One region of the Reyranella humidisoli genome, then DNA from elsewhere that is predicted to be linked to it. Evidence: riboswitches for the same ligand, from Rfam matches in the RefSeq annotation. Region 1 holds a riboswitch; each other region holds the start of a gene.

The links. A riboswitch is a leader RNA that binds a small molecule or an ion and turns the genes downstream of it on or off. The one in region 1 is predicted to bind cobalamin.
Region 2: it holds a riboswitch for cobalamin, as region 1 does, so the genes downstream of both, KQ910_RS26330 (TonB-dependent receptor plug domain-containing protein) here and KQ910_RS02090 (HupE/UreJ family protein) in region 1, are expected to answer to the same signal.
Region 3: it holds a riboswitch for cobalamin, as region 1 does, so the genes downstream of both, KQ910_RS05890 (carbon-nitrogen hydrolase family protein) here and KQ910_RS02090 (HupE/UreJ family protein) in region 1, are expected to answer to the same signal.
Region 4: it holds a riboswitch for cobalamin, as region 1 does, so the genes downstream of both, KQ910_RS17865 (fatty acyl-AMP ligase) here and KQ910_RS02090 (HupE/UreJ family protein) in region 1, are expected to answer to the same signal.

What each region holds. Positions count from the first base shown of each region.
Region 1 covers NZ_JAHOPB010000001.1:422,208-425,990, reverse strand. The annotation lists gene cobO (cob(I)yrinic acid a,c-diamide adenosyltransferase) at 1-376, opposite strand, end outside; gene KQ910_RS02095 (HupE/UreJ family protein) at 527-1,156, shown strand; cobalamin riboswitch at 1,209-1,402, shown strand; gene KQ910_RS02090 (HupE/UreJ family protein) at 1,527-2,147, shown strand; gene KQ910_RS02085 (DUF1636 family protein) at 2,164-2,547, shown strand; gene cobW (cobalamin biosynthesis protein CobW) at 2,544-3,575, shown strand; gene cobN (cobaltochelatase subunit CobN) at 3,580-3,783, shown strand, end outside.
Region 2 covers NZ_JAHOPB010000004.1:121,195-124,977, reverse strand. The annotation lists gene KQ910_RS26335 (ABC transporter permease) at 1-15, shown strand, start outside; gene KQ910_RS26330 (TonB-dependent receptor plug domain-containing protein) at 66-1,979, opposite strand; cobalamin riboswitch at 2,062-2,260, opposite strand; gene KQ910_RS26325 (cupin domain-containing protein) at 2,342-3,514, opposite strand; gene KQ910_RS26320 (amidohydrolase family protein) at 3,731-3,783, opposite strand, start outside.
Region 3 covers NZ_JAHOPB010000001.1:1,213,417-1,217,199, reverse strand. The annotation lists gene mnmG (tRNA uridine-5-carboxymethylaminomethyl(34) synthesis enzyme MnmG) at 1-249, opposite strand, end outside; gene KQ910_RS05895 (histidine phosphatase family protein) at 304-924, opposite strand; cobalamin riboswitch at 1,027-1,225, shown strand; gene KQ910_RS05890 (carbon-nitrogen hydrolase family protein) at 1,365-2,138, shown strand; gene KQ910_RS05885 (ABC transporter substrate-binding protein) at 2,135-2,956, shown strand; gene KQ910_RS05880 (FecCD family ABC transporter permease) at 2,953-3,783, shown strand, end outside.
Region 4 covers NZ_JAHOPB010000001.1:3,696,886-3,700,668, reverse strand. The annotation lists gene KQ910_RS17875 (DUF2076 domain-containing protein) at 1-578, opposite strand, end outside; gene KQ910_RS17870 (serine hydrolase domain-containing protein) at 658-1,956, opposite strand; cobalamin riboswitch at 2,018-2,217, shown strand; gene KQ910_RS17865 (fatty acyl-AMP ligase) at 2,412-3,783, shown strand, end outside.

The DNA.
Region 1 (3,783 bases):
GATCGGCCATCAGGTCGCGCGCCACGGACCAGGCCCGTTCGGCGGCCGCGACGTCGCGCGCGCGATCCTGCGTCTCCCAGGTGAAGCCCTCGCCCAGCGTATGCCATTGCACCTGATCGCCGAAGCGCTCGACGGCTGTGCGCTCGCCGGTCTGCCAGGCGCCCTTGCCGAACTGCACGACGCCGCACCGCAGTCCACGGCCGATGGCGCGCAGGAGAAGGCCGAAGGCGGCGGTCGATTTTCCCTTCCCCTTGCCGGTGTGGACGATCAACAGGCCCTTTTCGATGGTCTTGGCGGCGACTTCGGCGTCCTGCACGGCCTTCCGGTTGGCCATCTTGTTTTTATGCCGTGCGTCGTCGCTGATCTCGTTCGTCATGGACTTCGGCCCTTCGATGCAGTGGAATCGCCAATATCGGCTATAGTTTCACCGCCGATGCGGAATTGGATTGACGAGTTGTGCAGCTGCACCCTATCTGAGGTGCATGCGCGCCCCAAGCGAGGGCCAAAGACGGGACCAGGGAAGGTGATGCGGGTTTCCATCCGGCGGCTGGGCTTCTGGACGACGCTTGCGCTCGCGGTTCCGCGGTTGCCGGTCCTTGCCCACACGTTGGTGGAGGAGGAACTGCCCCGGACCTTCGCCGAGGGTTTCCTGCAGGGTGTCGGTCTCCCGGTCATCAGCGTCTATCACCTGGCTGCGATGATCGGCATCGGCATCCTGGTCGGCATCGCCGCCCGCGGCATCGTCCCGGTGCTTGTCTTCGGTGTCGCCGCCATCGCCGGCGTGGCGCTTCAGCTCAGCCCCTACGACATTCCCGCGGACGGCGCCTTCGTGGCTTTGACGACGATGCTGATCGGCGTGCTCATCCTGATCCGCCAGCCGATCAGCCCGAAGGTCGCGTCGGGCATCTTCGCCGTCGCAGGGCTCGTGCACGGCTATTCGCTGGGGGTGGTCCTGATCGGGGCGGATGCCTTGCCGATCGTCGCCAACGTCGCGGGCCTGCTCGTGGCGCAGACGGCGCTAGGCGTCGCTTCCTGTGCGCTCACGCTGGGTGTTAGCAAGTGGCCGGCGCAGCGGACCGCGCTGGTCGTCGCGGGGTCCCTGATCACCGCCGTGGGCGGCCTTGCCGCGATCCAGGCCGCGGGGCTGATCAGCTGACCGCCGCGCCTGCCGGGGCGACCGAATACCGTTGACGCGACTTCGCCCGGACCCCTATCAAGCACGTGACGGTGCCCCGCAAGGGGATCAAAAGGGAACACGGTGCCGGGCCTCGCGCCCCAATCCGAGGCTGCCCCCGCAACTGTGATTGGTGAGTCGAAGGCCTCGATACCACTGGGAAACCGGGAAGGTGGCCGAAGACGAAGAGCCGAGAGCCAGGAAACCTGCCGTCGAAACTGCCGCATCCGAGTCCTCGCGCGGGGAAGCACGAGGAACGAGGTCCACCCGACATCCGGCCTTGCCGGATGCGCGGGCTCCGTCGGAGACGGCATACCCCGAGGGCATGTGCCCTCATACGACGGAGACGATCATGAAGGCGGCGATCACGCGTTCGGGTTCCATTGCGTTGCTGTTGTCGATGGCGGCGACCGCGCCGGCCTTCGCCCACCATCCAATGGGCGGCCAGACGCCGCAGACCTTCATGAACGGTCTCCTGTCCGGCCTCGGCCATCCCATCATCGGCCTCGACCATCTGGCTGCGGTCGTCGGCGTCGGTATCCTCGCAGGCCTTGCCGCTCGCGGTATCGTGCCGGTCCTCGCCTTCAGCGCGGCCGTGATCGCGGGCGTCGTCGTGCATCTCGCGGGCATCGGCCTGCCGGCAGGTGAATTCCTCGTGGGCCTCAGCACGCTCGTCATCGGCGGCCTCGTGATCGTGCGCTCGAAGCTTTCGCCGGCATTGGCCGTCGCGCTGTTCGCCCTGGCTGGCCTCGTTCACGGCCATGCCCTGGGCGAGGCGATCGTCGGTGCCGAACCCACGCCGGTCGCCGCCTATCTCGCGGGCCTGTTCGTGGTCCAGTCGGCGCTCGCGGTCGCGGCCTATGCCCTGACGCTCGCGGTGATGAGCCGGCCGTCGCGGGCTCTCGGTGTCTCTGTCATGGGCGCGGTCGTGGCCGTGATCGGCGCTGCCGCCGCAACGGCCGCGACCCTCTAGGTCGAGGCGCATTCGCATGACTGCATCGACGCTCTACGTCTGCACGACCTGCCGCAGCAGCGCCGATGACGCGAATGCGCATCCCATGCGCGCCGGCGCACGGCTGCTGTCGGCGGCGCAGCGCGCGGCGGCAGAAGGTTATCCGCTCTCGCAGATCGTCGGCGTCGAGTGTCTCTCGAACTGCTCGCGTGGCTGCACGATCGCCGTCGGCGCGCCCGGCAAGTGGACTTACGTCATTGGCAACCTCGATGCCGAACAGCATGCGCCCGATATCCTCGCCTTCGCGCGTCAGCACAGCGCGCATGAAACCGGCGTCACGGTCTGGCGCGAGCGGCCCGAACACATCCGCAAGAACACCATCGCGCGCGTCCCGCCGATGAACCTCCGGGAGTCCTCATGAGCACGCTCGCCAAGGTGCCCTGCACCATCGTCACCGGCTTCCTCGGCGCGGGAAAGACGACGCTCGTCCGCCATGTGCTGGAGAATGCCGACCGTCGCCTCGCCGTGATCGTCAACGAGTTCGGCGATGTCGGCATCGACGGCGAGATCCTGAAGAGCTGCGGAGTCGAGAACTGTCCCGAGGATGCGATCGTCGAACTGGCCAACGGCTGCCTCTGCTGCACCGTCGCCGACGATTTCGTGCCCGCCCTCAAGAGCCTGCTCGACCGTCCCAATCCGCCCGAGCATATCGTGATCGAGACGTCGGGCCTCGCACTGCCGAAGCCGCTGGTGAAGGCCTTCAACTGGCCCGAGATCGCCTCGCGCGTCACCGTCGACGGCGTGATCGCCGTGGTGGACGGCGCGGCGGTGGCGGCCGGCCGGTTCGCCGACGATCCCGCGGCGGTGGCGCGCCAGCGCGCGGAGGATTCGTCGCTGGATCACGACAATCCCCTCGAGGAAGTGTTCGAGGACCAGATCCTTTGTGCCGACCTGATCCTGCTGAACAAGGCCGACCTGATGACGGACGCCGACCGGAAGGCGGTCATCGGCGAGATCGGCAAGGTCCTGCCGCGCGCGGTCGCGCTCGTGGAGACGCGCCACGGCCAGGTGCCGGTGAAGGTCCTGCTGGGTCTCGGCGCGGCGGCCGAAGCCGACCTCGCGGCGCGTCCCTCGCATCATGACCTCGAAGGCGAGCACGACCACGAGGATTTCGACACGTTCATCGTCGACCTGCCGGCCTACGCCTCGCCGCAGGCGCTGGTCGACCGCATGGTGAAGGCGGCCGAGGAACACGACGTGCTGCGCATGAAGGGCTTCGTCGAGGTCGACGGCAAGCCGATGCGCCTGCTGGTCCAGGGTGTCGGCGCGCGCATCCAGCACCAGTTCGACCGTCGCTGGCCCGACGGCGCGCCGCGGCGCGGCCGGCTGGTCGTGATCGGCCAGAAGGGCTTCGATCAGGCGGGGATCCGGGCGATCCTGCTGGGGTAGGCAGATGCACGTCCTGGCGACCCAACTCGCGACACTCGACGAGGCCGACGCCGCCGTCGATCTCGCTCAGTCGCCGGGCGAGATCGTCGTGCTCTCCTTTTCCGACAGCGACCTCTCGGCTCTTGCGGCGGCGTGGCGGCTGGACAGCGATCTGCTGCCGACGTTGCGGCTGGCCAGCCTGAAGAAGCTGCGCCATCCAATGTCGGTC
Region 2 (3,783 bases), on a different contig from region 1:
GGCAAGGACGCCTGACAATCGTGTCCCTCTCCCCCGATCGGGAGAGAGGTCAGCCTGCCAACGCCTCAGAACCTCGCCTTCACGCCAAAGAAGGCCTGGAAGTACGGCGCCTGGAAGCCTTCCGGCTCCTCGTACACCTGGTTCAGCACGTTCTCGGCGCGGGCGAACAGCTGGACCGACGGGACCACGTCGTACTGCGCGGTGATGCGCACCAGCGTGTAGGGCGACGGGATCATCAGCGCGCCGGTGGTGGCGTTGAAATCATAGCGGCTGTTGACCTGCAGCACGCCGATGCCGAACAGCGTGTTCTCCCACGGCCGGAACTGGGCACGGATGTTGAAGATGTCGCCCGGACGGCGCACCAGCGGCAGGTTGGCGTCGACGTTGCGCGCGATGGTCTGGGTGTAGTCGAGATACAGGTCGAACCACTTCACGGGGCTGATCTGCACGAAGGCCTCGAAGCCCTCGCTCTGGGCGTTGGCGACGTTCTGCAGCGTCAGGAACGGCGGCGGGCACTGGATCAGGTTCGAGTAGGTGTTGAAGAAGTAGGTGACGCCCGCCTTCACCTTGCGGTCGAACAGGCCCTGCTCGACGCCGACTTCGTAGCCGCGGCTGTATTCCGGCTGGATGCTGCGGTTGCCGCCGCACAACGGGCCGGGGCCGTAGAGTTCGAACAGCGACGGCGCCTTGAAGGCGGTTCCGTAGGAGGCCTTGATTTTGGTGTCGGTCGGCGCCCACAGGTAGGACGCGCCAGCGCGCCACGTACCCACGGTGCCGAAGGTGTCGTTCATATCGACGCGGCCGCCGACGTTGAGGTTGAAGCCCTCGAACGGGTTGAGGCGCAACTGGCCGTATAGGCCGGTCTGGGCCATCGTGCCCCACGCCTCGGTGAACGGCGTAAACGAGCCGATCGTGTTGCTGTAGGCCCATTGCCGGTCGTAATCGACGCCGGCGACGACCTCGACCTGCTCGCTGACCTTGATCAGGTTCTTGAAATCCGCCTGCAGGCGACGTCCGTTGAACCAGCTGTCGAGGTTGAACGGCAGCAGATTCTGCGGGCTGGCATAGTCGAGGTCGTGCCGCGTGATGGTGCTGTAGTTAATGCCGATGACCGGCTTCCAGCGGCCGTCGAAGTAATTGCCCTCGATCTCGCCGCGCGTGAAAAACTGCGAGGTGTAGCCGTTGGCCATCGGATCTTCCTGGCCGACCTGGTCGTAGTTCAGCTTGGTGTCGATGTAGCGGGCGAAGAAGTTGAACTGCGTATTCTCGTTGATCTCGTAACCCAGCCGCGCCGCCAGGGTGATGTTGCGGTAGGGATCGATGTCGACGAAGCCGCCGTTGGGCGTGAAGCGGGCCGGCACTGGCGTGTCGTTGGGGCTGAACGTGCCGGCGAAGGTCAGGTTGTAGTTGAACTTGCCCTCGCTGCCGCGAACGTAGGCGCCACTGTTGCTCTGCAGGCGTGTGCCGAGTTCCGTGAAGGCCGCGCCGTTCATCTTGCCCTGGCCGGCCTTGGTGACGAGGTTGATGACGCCGCCGATCGCCTGGCTGCCGTACATCGTCGACATCGGGCCGCGCACGACTTCGATGCGGTCGAGGTTCTCGGTCAGCAGATGCGCAAAGTCGGGCGCACCGTTGGCGCTCGACGGATCGTTGGCGGTGATGCCGTCGATCAGTACCAGCACCTGGTTCGAGTTGGAGCCGCGCACGAAGACCGAGGTCTGGCCGCCGGGGCCGCCCGACTGCTGCACGGAAACGCCGGGGATAGTCTTCAGCACCTCCCCCGCCGTGCGGAGCTGGCGGCGCTGCATCTCCTCCTGCATCACGACGGTGTAGCTCGACGTCACCTTGTCGGGATCGGTCGGGAAGCGGTCGGCCGTCACGACCGTGGTGGGCATCATGCCCGCCGGTTCGGTCTGCGCGAGCGCAGCCGACGGGGCCAGCAGCGAAAAGAACAAGGCGATACGACGAAACGGCGTCATCAGACGGTCTCCCAAAAGCAGCCACGCAAACAGCGCGTCACCGCTCGGTTGACCGTCCCGTTGGAACATCCCGTCCATCGGAAGAGCGACGCTATCGCCGGCAGGTCTTCTGGCTCGCGGGTCGCTGCGCCTGCCCGCCTTCCCGAACCGAAGTTCAGTGGCTTGTTGGACAGTCGCTAACCGCTCACAGCTGCGGGTACAGCCGCCGATTTGTCCGGACGGACATCACGGCGTTCCCTCTTGGCCTCCTGTTAGGGAGGACCGGCAATGTCTCCATTATCCCTTCGCGTCTGTAGAACGTCAAGATTCTGCCGCAATTCGGCGCGGCGCGACTCGCGGCGTGCAGCGTGCGAAGGCGTCGCCTACTCGTAGAGATAACCGACCGGCGGTCCGTCGGTGCGCAGCGGGCGCAGCGCTTGCGCCGTGATGATCTGCCCGGCCAGCCCGTCGATCTCGTCGCGCTGCGTCGGCGACCACTTCCGCAGATTGTCTATCCCCTTCAGCAGGCCAAGCCGCAGCAGCTGCGTGTTCTCGCCCACGCCGACCAGGTCGACCGACTGTCCGCCCGCCGTCACCGTATCGCCGGCAGACAGTTCCAGCAGTTTGCCGGCGCGATCCCTGAACGACGCGGTTCCGCGGATGACGCGATAGACGGCGACTTCGCCCTTCGCGAGATCCGAGACGGTGGCAACGCCGGTCGAGCTCTTGGGCAGGAGCGACTGACCCGCGGGATCGGTGGCGATGATGTGGCCCACCGCGAGATGTCCGCTGGGACTCTCGATCTCGAGGTCGCGCACATGAACCGCAGACGGCGCCTTGACCGGACCACCCGGCAGATCGTCGACGAGTTTGCGGTAGAGCGAGCCCAGCGCCAGCGGATCCTGATACCAGAACCCGGCGTCGATCGGGCGGTCATGCACGGGATGCCCCCAGGCCGTGCGCGACGTGTCGGCTTCGACGATCTGGTCCGCCGCCACGACCGTCGGGTTGGGGAACGTCGCCGGTTCGGTGATGAACGCCTCGAGGAACTTGCCCGAGTAGCCCATGGAGAGCGCATCAGGTACCGCCGTCTGCGGCGTCTTCAGGTTCTCGTCCGTCGGCAGGCCCGACCATGTGTAGAAGAGCTGACGATGCACGATCGCGCTCTGCATGATCACGGCGCCGGGGCCGACATAGTGGATCTTGCCGTCATAGTCGAAGGTGAACACGCCCGACGTCACCAGGACGAACTGGAAGCCTCCCGGTGGCAGATGCATGTGGAAGTCGGTGGGTCCGGTGTCCTGGCGATAGATCGGCAGGTTCGTTGCGACCTCCTGCAACAGGAAGGCATCGTTGTTGGCGCGCAGTCCGTGGGTCGCGACGTTGTAGAGCGCCTGCGGGCGATAGATCGCGTCGTAGGCCGCCTCCCGGTCGCGATCGACGGCGACGAACCCCCCTCGATTGAGGCGGATGGGTTCGCCGGCAGGATGGGTGAGTCCCGGCCATTTGAAATCGGCCGGTGCCCGCCTGGTATTCTTCAGGTCCGTGCTGGTCATGCCGCTCTCGCTTTCCCGTGCAGCCGCTTTGCGGTGCAACATGAGAATTGTGCGGCGCACAGAAAACGCACGCAAGCGGAAACGCGGGATTTCAGGGCACGTACGGCTACAGCCGGCTCAACGCGCTACAATTGCCCCGAGATTTGTGTGCAATGCAGCAACCACACTGCGACTGCCCGGGGACCGTGCTCCTCTTCAGGCTGACGGGGCGTGGCGCTACCTCGGTTGAAGATCGATCGCCAGCGCCGCGGGAAGCCGGTCCAGACCGT
Region 3 (3,783 bases), 790 kb from region 1:
GAGGGTGCGGAACTGGATACCGCCCCGGTCGATGGCCCGGCCCATGATGCCATCCAGCGCATCGATCTCGCGGACCAGATGGCCCTTGCCCAGTCCGCCGATCGCCGGATTGCACGACATCTCGCCGATCGTCTCGACCCGGTGGGTGAGGAGCAGAGTGCGCGCACCCATCCGCGCCGCTGCGGCCGCGGCCTCACAGCCGGCATGGCCACCGCCCACCACGATCACGTCGTATGAAAAGGCCCGCATGGCCGGCCTTTTACGCCGCCCGGTCGGCTATGGTCCAGTTATCCTCAGGCCGGCCTAGACGATTCCCTCGAGATGGCTCGTGTCGTTCAGGAAGCCGACCCGCACGTCCCCCGCGCCGGAGATCTCGATCTCGCTCAAGCCGCACGGATCCTGCGCCAGTTTCCAGTAGGCCGAGAGCGGCTGGTCGAGGAGCTGAAGCAGCAGCGCGCGGTTCACGCTGTCATGACCGACCAGCACGACCGTCTCGCTGCCGTGCTGTGCCATCACGAGGCGCAGCGCGTCCGCCGTCCGCGCCACGACGTCCTGCAACGACTCGCCGCCGGGAAAGCGCAGGAGATGCGGCGCCTGCCGCCACAGCCGATAGGCGTCGGGCGCTTCCTGCGCGACCTCCTCATGCGTGCGCATCTGCCAGGCGCCGTAGTCGATGTCGCCCAGACCCCCATGAACCGATGCGCGAATCCCACACATCTCTGCAACCCGACGACCGGTCACGATGCATCGCTGCATCGCGCTCGTATAGACGGCAGACGGCTTCCAGCGTCCGGCGATGCGCCTGGCCAAAGCGTCGGCCTGCGCCAGTCCCCGCGCCGTCAGCGGCAGCTCCGCGCGACCGCGAAAGCGCGCGGGACGAATGCCGTCGACGTGACCGTGGCGGGTCAGCAATATCCTAGTCATACCGCCAGTCTATCGCAGGCGCCGGCTCCGACCGCCGGAAATCGGCTCCACCGCACACAAGTCGCTCGGCACCTCGTCTTGACGGCCGGAAGGCGCTTGCCTTACGGGGTTGGGATCGACGGTCCTCCCTAACCGGAGGCGAACAGGGAATGCCGTGCCGCCCCCAAAAGGCCAATCGGCAGCTGTACCCGCAGCTGTGAGCGGCGAGCGAGAGCCCACATGTCACTGGACGAAAGTCCGGGAAGACGGGCAGGAGCTTTGACCCGCGAGCCAGAAGACCTGCCGGCGATAGCGTCGCTCTTCCGATGGACGGGATGATCCAGCGGGACGGTCAACCGAGCGGTGACGCGCTTCGTGCGAACCGTTGGGGAGATCCGTCGTTGACGCCGATCCGTCGAAACTTGCTGCAAGTCATGGCCGGTGGCGTAGCCTTGTCCGCCGTGACCAACGCCACCGCCACCTCGACCGCCACCATCGCGCTCCTCCATCTCGCGCCGCGTCCCGGCGAGATCGCGGCCAACCGGCAGGCCATCGAACAGGCCGTGCGCCAGGCCGCCGCCAACGGTGCGCGCCTCATCGTGACGCCGGAACTTGCGGTGAGCGGGTACGGCTTCCGCGACCTTTTAGGCACCGGCTGGATCGCCGAGGGTCAAGACGAGTTGTTCGCCTGGGCTGGCGCACTCGCGCGCGAGACTGGCGCGACACTGGTGCTGGGCACGCCGGAAGCCACGCCCGATGCGCTGTTCAACAGCATGGTGGTCTTCGCGCCCGACGGCGCCGTGACCGGCCGGCATCGCAAGATCAACGCGCTGCGTGTCGGCTCCGAGTCCTGGTCGACACCGGGCGATCGGCCGACAGTGATCCCGATCGACGGCATCGGCCGCGTCGGCTTCTTCGTCTGCGCCGACATGTATTCAAAGCGCCTGATCGACGAGACCGCGGCGCTTGGTGTCGACCTGCATCTCTCCTCGGCCGCGTGGGCGCCGGGCCTGCACGGGCCCAACGGCGAATGGGAACGCGCTTCCTCCAGCACCGGCAGGCCGGTCCTCGTCTGCAACCGCACCGGCCATGACGTGCTCGACTTCAACGCGGCCTGTTCGCTCGCGGCGGTCGACGGCACGGTCGCTTTCTCTCATGCGTCTGCCGAACCACGGATCGCATGGGTCGACTGGACGCCCGACTCCCGCCGCCTGGCCGACTGGCGTGTCCGATGACTCTCCGCTGTACACTGATCGGTGTACTTTTCCTGCTTTTCACTGTCGGTGCAGTTACCGCGCAGACACCGCAGCGCGTCGTGACGGTGAACCTCTGCCTCGACCAGATGGCGATGCGCCTCGCGGCACCAGGCCAGCTCGTCGGCGTGAGCTACCTGTCGCGCGATCCCCGTATCTCGGTGCTGGCAGATCGTGCCGCGTCCATTCCCACGGTGCGGGCGACCGTCGAATCGATCCTCACCCTGCGACCGGACCTCGTGATTTTCGACCGCGATTCGCACGCGACGCTGAAGCGCCTGCTGCGCATCGCCGGTATCCGCATGCTCGAAGTGAAGTGGGGCGCCTCGATCGATGACGCCGAGAGCATCATCGAGAGCATGGCCATCGCGATGGGCCGCGAGGAGATCGGCAAAGGCCTGATCGCCGACATGCGCGAGCAGAAGCGCCAGCTCACCTGGAACGGTGCGCCCATCGCCACGGCGATCACGCTTCAGGCCAATCGCGGCACCGCCGGGAAGGGCAGCCTGATGGACGAGCTGCTGCGTGTCGCCGGCTTCCGCAATCTCGCCGCCGGGCTGGGCATCCCGGCCTATGGCCGCATCGCGCTTGAGGAGGTGCTCGTCAACCAGCCGGGCTTGCTGGTCCTCGACGGTGCGGCCAACGCCAATCCCGCGCGCGCGACCGAGTTCGTCGACCATCACGCGCTGCTCGCCCTCGCGGGAAAGACCCGGCTCGTGTCCCTGCCGATCAAATATTCGATCTGCGCCGGGCCGGAGAATTTCGAGGCGATCCGCCTGCTCGCGGCGGCGCGGCCGTGAACCGCTGGCTCATCCTGCTGGTCGTGGCGCTCTATCTCCTGTCGCTCGCCGTCGGTCCGGCCTGGTGGCCGTGGCGGCTGGGCAACGAGGTCGGCTGGGCCATCGTCTGGGAACTGCGCGTGCCGCGTGCGACGCTCGGCCTTCTGATCGGCGGTGTGCTGGGTCTCAGCGGCGCGGTGCTGCAGGGCTGGCTGCGCAACCCGCTGGCCGAGCCGGGCGTGATCGGGGTTTCGGCCTGTGCCGGCTTCGCCGCGGTCTGCGCCTTCTACAGCGGTCTCGCCGCGGCCTTCGTCCTGGCCCTGCCGCTGGCCGGGATCGCCGGCGCGGGCATCGCGGTCGCCCTGCTGATGGGCGCGGTCCGGTCGGGCACCGGCACGGTATCTCTGCTGCTGATGGGCGTTGCCATCAATGCCATCGCCGCGGCCCTGATCTCGCTGGTGCTGGCGATGTCGCCCAATCCCTTCGCCTACCAGGAAATCTCCCTCTGGCTCGCCGGCTCCATCGTCGACCGCGACCTGCGTTACCTCGCGATCGCTGCGCCCTTCATGATCGCCGGTGCCGCGATCGTCCTCGGCGCCGGCCGCTGGCTCGACGCGCTGTCGCTGGGCGAGGATACCGCGCGCAGCCTGGGCGTCGAGACGAAGTCACTGGGCCTCAGGCTCACACTGGGCGTCGGTCTGATGGTCGGTGCCGCCACCTCGGTTGCCGGCGTCATCGGCTTCGTCGGCCTGATCGCACCGCACGTCGTGCGTGCGCGCGTCGATTTCCGGCCCGGGGCGACCCTCGTGCCCTCGATGCTGGTCGGTGCCGCCCTGGTGCTGATCGCT
Region 4 (3,783 bases), 3.3 Mb from region 1:
GGCGGCAGCAGTTCGGGCGGCGTCGTTCCCGTCGCCCCGCCCCCTGTCGCTCCGGTGCCCGCGGCGGCCTGCTGGCCGAACGGGCCGGGGTTGCTGCCCATCAGACCGCGAATCCCCTCGAACAGCAGCGCGCCGCCGGCGACGCCGGCAGCCGTCATCATCGCGGTCCGCAGGAAGCTGCCCCCGCCCGCCGCCTGTTGCTGCTGCTGCGGTTGCGGCGCCAGAGCGGCCTGCAGGGGCGAGCGCGTGGGCGGGACCGTGGACGGCACCGACGTCCGTGGTGCGGCTGTGCCCGCGGACGCACCCCACGGGCCGATCCGCGGTGCGCTTCCCAGGAAGCCTGGCGCGGGTGGCGGGGCTGCCTCCGTCTTCGCTTCGAGTTCGGCGATACGCTCCTGCGCCGCCTTCAACGCCTGCTCCTGCACGAGCACCGTCTGGACGAGCAGATACGGTGCGGCCGGCTGTTGCGTCGCGAAGCCGTTGATGAACTGTTCGGCCTCCCGGTCGCGCGGCTGTGTTTCGAAGGGTTTCAGCCGATCGAACAATCCCGAGATCAGGTCGCGTTCCTGCTGCTGCATGACAAGGTCTCCCGCCGCCGGCGAACACCCGGGGCTCCGCCAACGTGGTTGTCCGCCAGCGGAGCGTCAAGGGTGGCGGTCAGTTGACCATTGCCTGGTAGACGAGGTCGCGCATCAGGTAGCGATAGCGCAGGCGTGCCTGCGGCGACTGCATCATGAAGATGACATACATGCGCTCGCGCGGGTCGTGCCAGAAATAGGTCCCGTAGGCGCCACCCCAGTAATAATCGTTAGGCGATCCCGGCAGGGGGTTGACGCCCTGCACGTTGCGAACGGCAAAACCCAGGCCGAAGCCCTGTCCCATCCTGGCACTGGGCTCCAGCGCCTCGAAGCGGAACATGTCGGCGCCCATCTTGATGTCGGGCGGCAGGGCGTCTGCGGTCATCAGGTCGATGGTCTTGCGCGAGACGAGGCGCACCCCGTCGAGCTGCCCACCGTTGGCGAACATCTGCAGGAAACGCGCATAATCGGCCGCGGTCGAGACCATGCCGCCGCCGCCCGAGCGCCAGGTGAACTTCTCGGTGATGTCCGGGATCGCCGGCAGTTCGTTCTTCGGCCCCTCCTTCATCGGCCTGGCGCCGCGCGCCTTCTTGTCGGCGCTGGCCTCGAAGGCGGTGTCGCCCATCTTCAGCGGCTTGGTGATGCGCTCCTCGATGAACTTGTCGAGTGGCATCCCGGAGGCGACCTCGACGACGCGGCCCAGCACGTCGGTCGACATCGAATATTCCCAAGTCGTGCCCGGCTGGTAGAGCAGCGCCAGCTTAGCCAGCTTGTCGGCCATCTCGGCATTGGTCTGGCTCCGGTCGGCGACCTTCATGTCGAGATAGGACTGCTTCACCGGGTTGGCGCCGACCGCGCCGTAGGTCAGGCCCGACGTATGGCGCATCAGGTCGTGCACCGTCATCGGCCGGAACTGCGGCTCGAGCACCATCTCGACCGTGCCGTCGTCCTTCTTCTTCGGCACCGCGACCTTGGTGTCGGCGAAGGCCGGGATGTAGGTCGACACCCGGTCGGCGAGGGTGAGCTTGCCCTCTTCCATCAGCATCATCGCCGCCAGCGTCACGATCGGCTTGGTCATCGAGGCGATGCGGAAAATCGTGTCGTTGGTCATCGCGACCTTGGCGTCCTTGTCGCGGAAGCCATAGGATTCGAACATCACGATCTTGCCGTTGCGGGCGATCAGCACGACCGCGCCCGGCAGCTCGTTGTTCTTGACGCCCTCGTTCAGGCGGTCGCTCAGCCGCTTCAGCCGGGTCGACAGGAAGCCGACTTCCTCGGGCGACTGGACCCTGGGAATGCCCTGCGCCCCGACCGGCAGGGCCGGCAGGGCCAAAATGACACCAAGCGCCGCCGCTGCGGCCAGACGAACCATCGACATTCCTCACTCTCCTCCCGGTCTTTGCGGCATCAAAGCAATTGACCGGCGCCCGGCGCAAGCCTAACGAGAGAATATCGACGGTCCTCCTTAACCGGAGGCGAACAGGGAATGCCGTGCCGCCTCCCAAAAGGCCAATCGGCAGCTGTACCCGCAGCTGTAAGCGGCGAGCGAACGCCCAAATGTCACTGGACGAAAGTCCGGGAAGACGGGCAGGAGCGTTGACCCGTGAGCCAGAAGACCTGCCGGCGATAGCGTCGCTCTTCCGATGGACGGGATGATCCAGCGGGACGGTCAACCGAGCGGTGACGCGCTTCGTGCGAACCGTTTGGGAGATCGTCGTGACGTCGATCCGTGGAATTATGCCTGCGCTTGTTTCGGACGCCGTTCCGGGCGATGGAGACTCAGGTCAATTGCAGCGATATGTCTCGGCCCTCCAATCGAACCCAGACCGTTGGGTGACTGCTCCTACGCCAACCCGCAACGTCTCCCTGCCCTTTCGCCGCGGCGGCTTCGGCAGCCTGTGCGAGGCGCTGGACTATGCCGCCCGGGGCGAGACGGGACTTAACTTCTTCGACGCCCGCGGGCGTCTGCTTAGCCCACTGTCCTACCGGCAGCTCCGCGAGGAAGCCCAGTCCTTCGCCCGCCGGCTGATCGGGGCCGGCCTCGAGCCCGGCGAGCGGCTGATCCTCGTGGCCGATACCTGGCCCGGCTTCTGCACCGCCTTCTTCGGCTGTCAATATGCAGGCATCGTGCCCGTACCTGTGCCGGTGCCGGTCGGATTCGGTGCCAAGGCCCAGTACATCTTCCAGCTCCGCAAGCAGATCGAGGCGTCCCAGGCCGTGGGCATCCTCGCGCCCGACGAGCTGGCCGAGTTCGCCCTGACCGCCGCCGAGGGTACGACCGCGCGGCTCGCCGGCCCGATGTCTCTTTTCAACGCGCTCCCTGAACCCGGAACGGAGCTTCGGCCGCTCGGACCGGGAATGGAATGCTACATCCAGTTCTCGTCGGGCAGCACGCGCGCGCCCCTGGGTGTGGATATCCGCCAGGACCGTCTGATGGCGAACATCGACGGATCGATCGCCGCCCAGGGCCTGGACGATGCCGATTCGGGCGTGAGCTGGCTGCCGCTCTACCACGACATGGGTCTGATCGGCTTCATCCTGGCGCCGATGTGCGCACAGCGAACAGTCGACCTTCTGGCGCCGCGCGACTTCGCCCGGCGGCCGATGCAGTGGCTTTCGCTAATCTCCCGCCGCCGCGCGACCATCACCTACAGCCCGAGCTTCGGCTATGACCTGCTCACACGGCGGGCCCAGACCGTGTCGGTGAACGATTTGGATCTGTCCAGCCTTCGCCTCGCGGGCATCGGGGCCGACATGATCCAGCTTCCGGTGCTCAGGCGATTTGCCGAGGCTTTCAAGGCGGCGGGCTTCGACGAGCGCGCCTTCATGCCGAGCTACGGCATGGCCGAGGTCTGCGTGGGCCTGAGCTTCACGCCACTGTTCAGCGGCGTGAAGGTCGACCGTTTCACCGATCCGCAATCGGGCCTGACGCGCGACTTCGTGGTCTGCGGCAAGGTCCTCCCCGGGCACTCGGTGGAAATCCGCGACGAGACCGGCGCGATACTGGGCGAACGAAGCGTCGGCCGCCTGTTCGTGCGCGGCCCCAGCGTCATGCCGGGCTATTTCCAGAAGCCCGAGGAGAGCGCGCGCGTTCTCAGCAACGGCTGGCTCGACACCGGCGATCTTGGCTACTGGCACAAGGATGAGCTGGTGATCACCGGCCGTGCCAAGGACCTGATCATCGTGAACGGACGCAACATCTGGC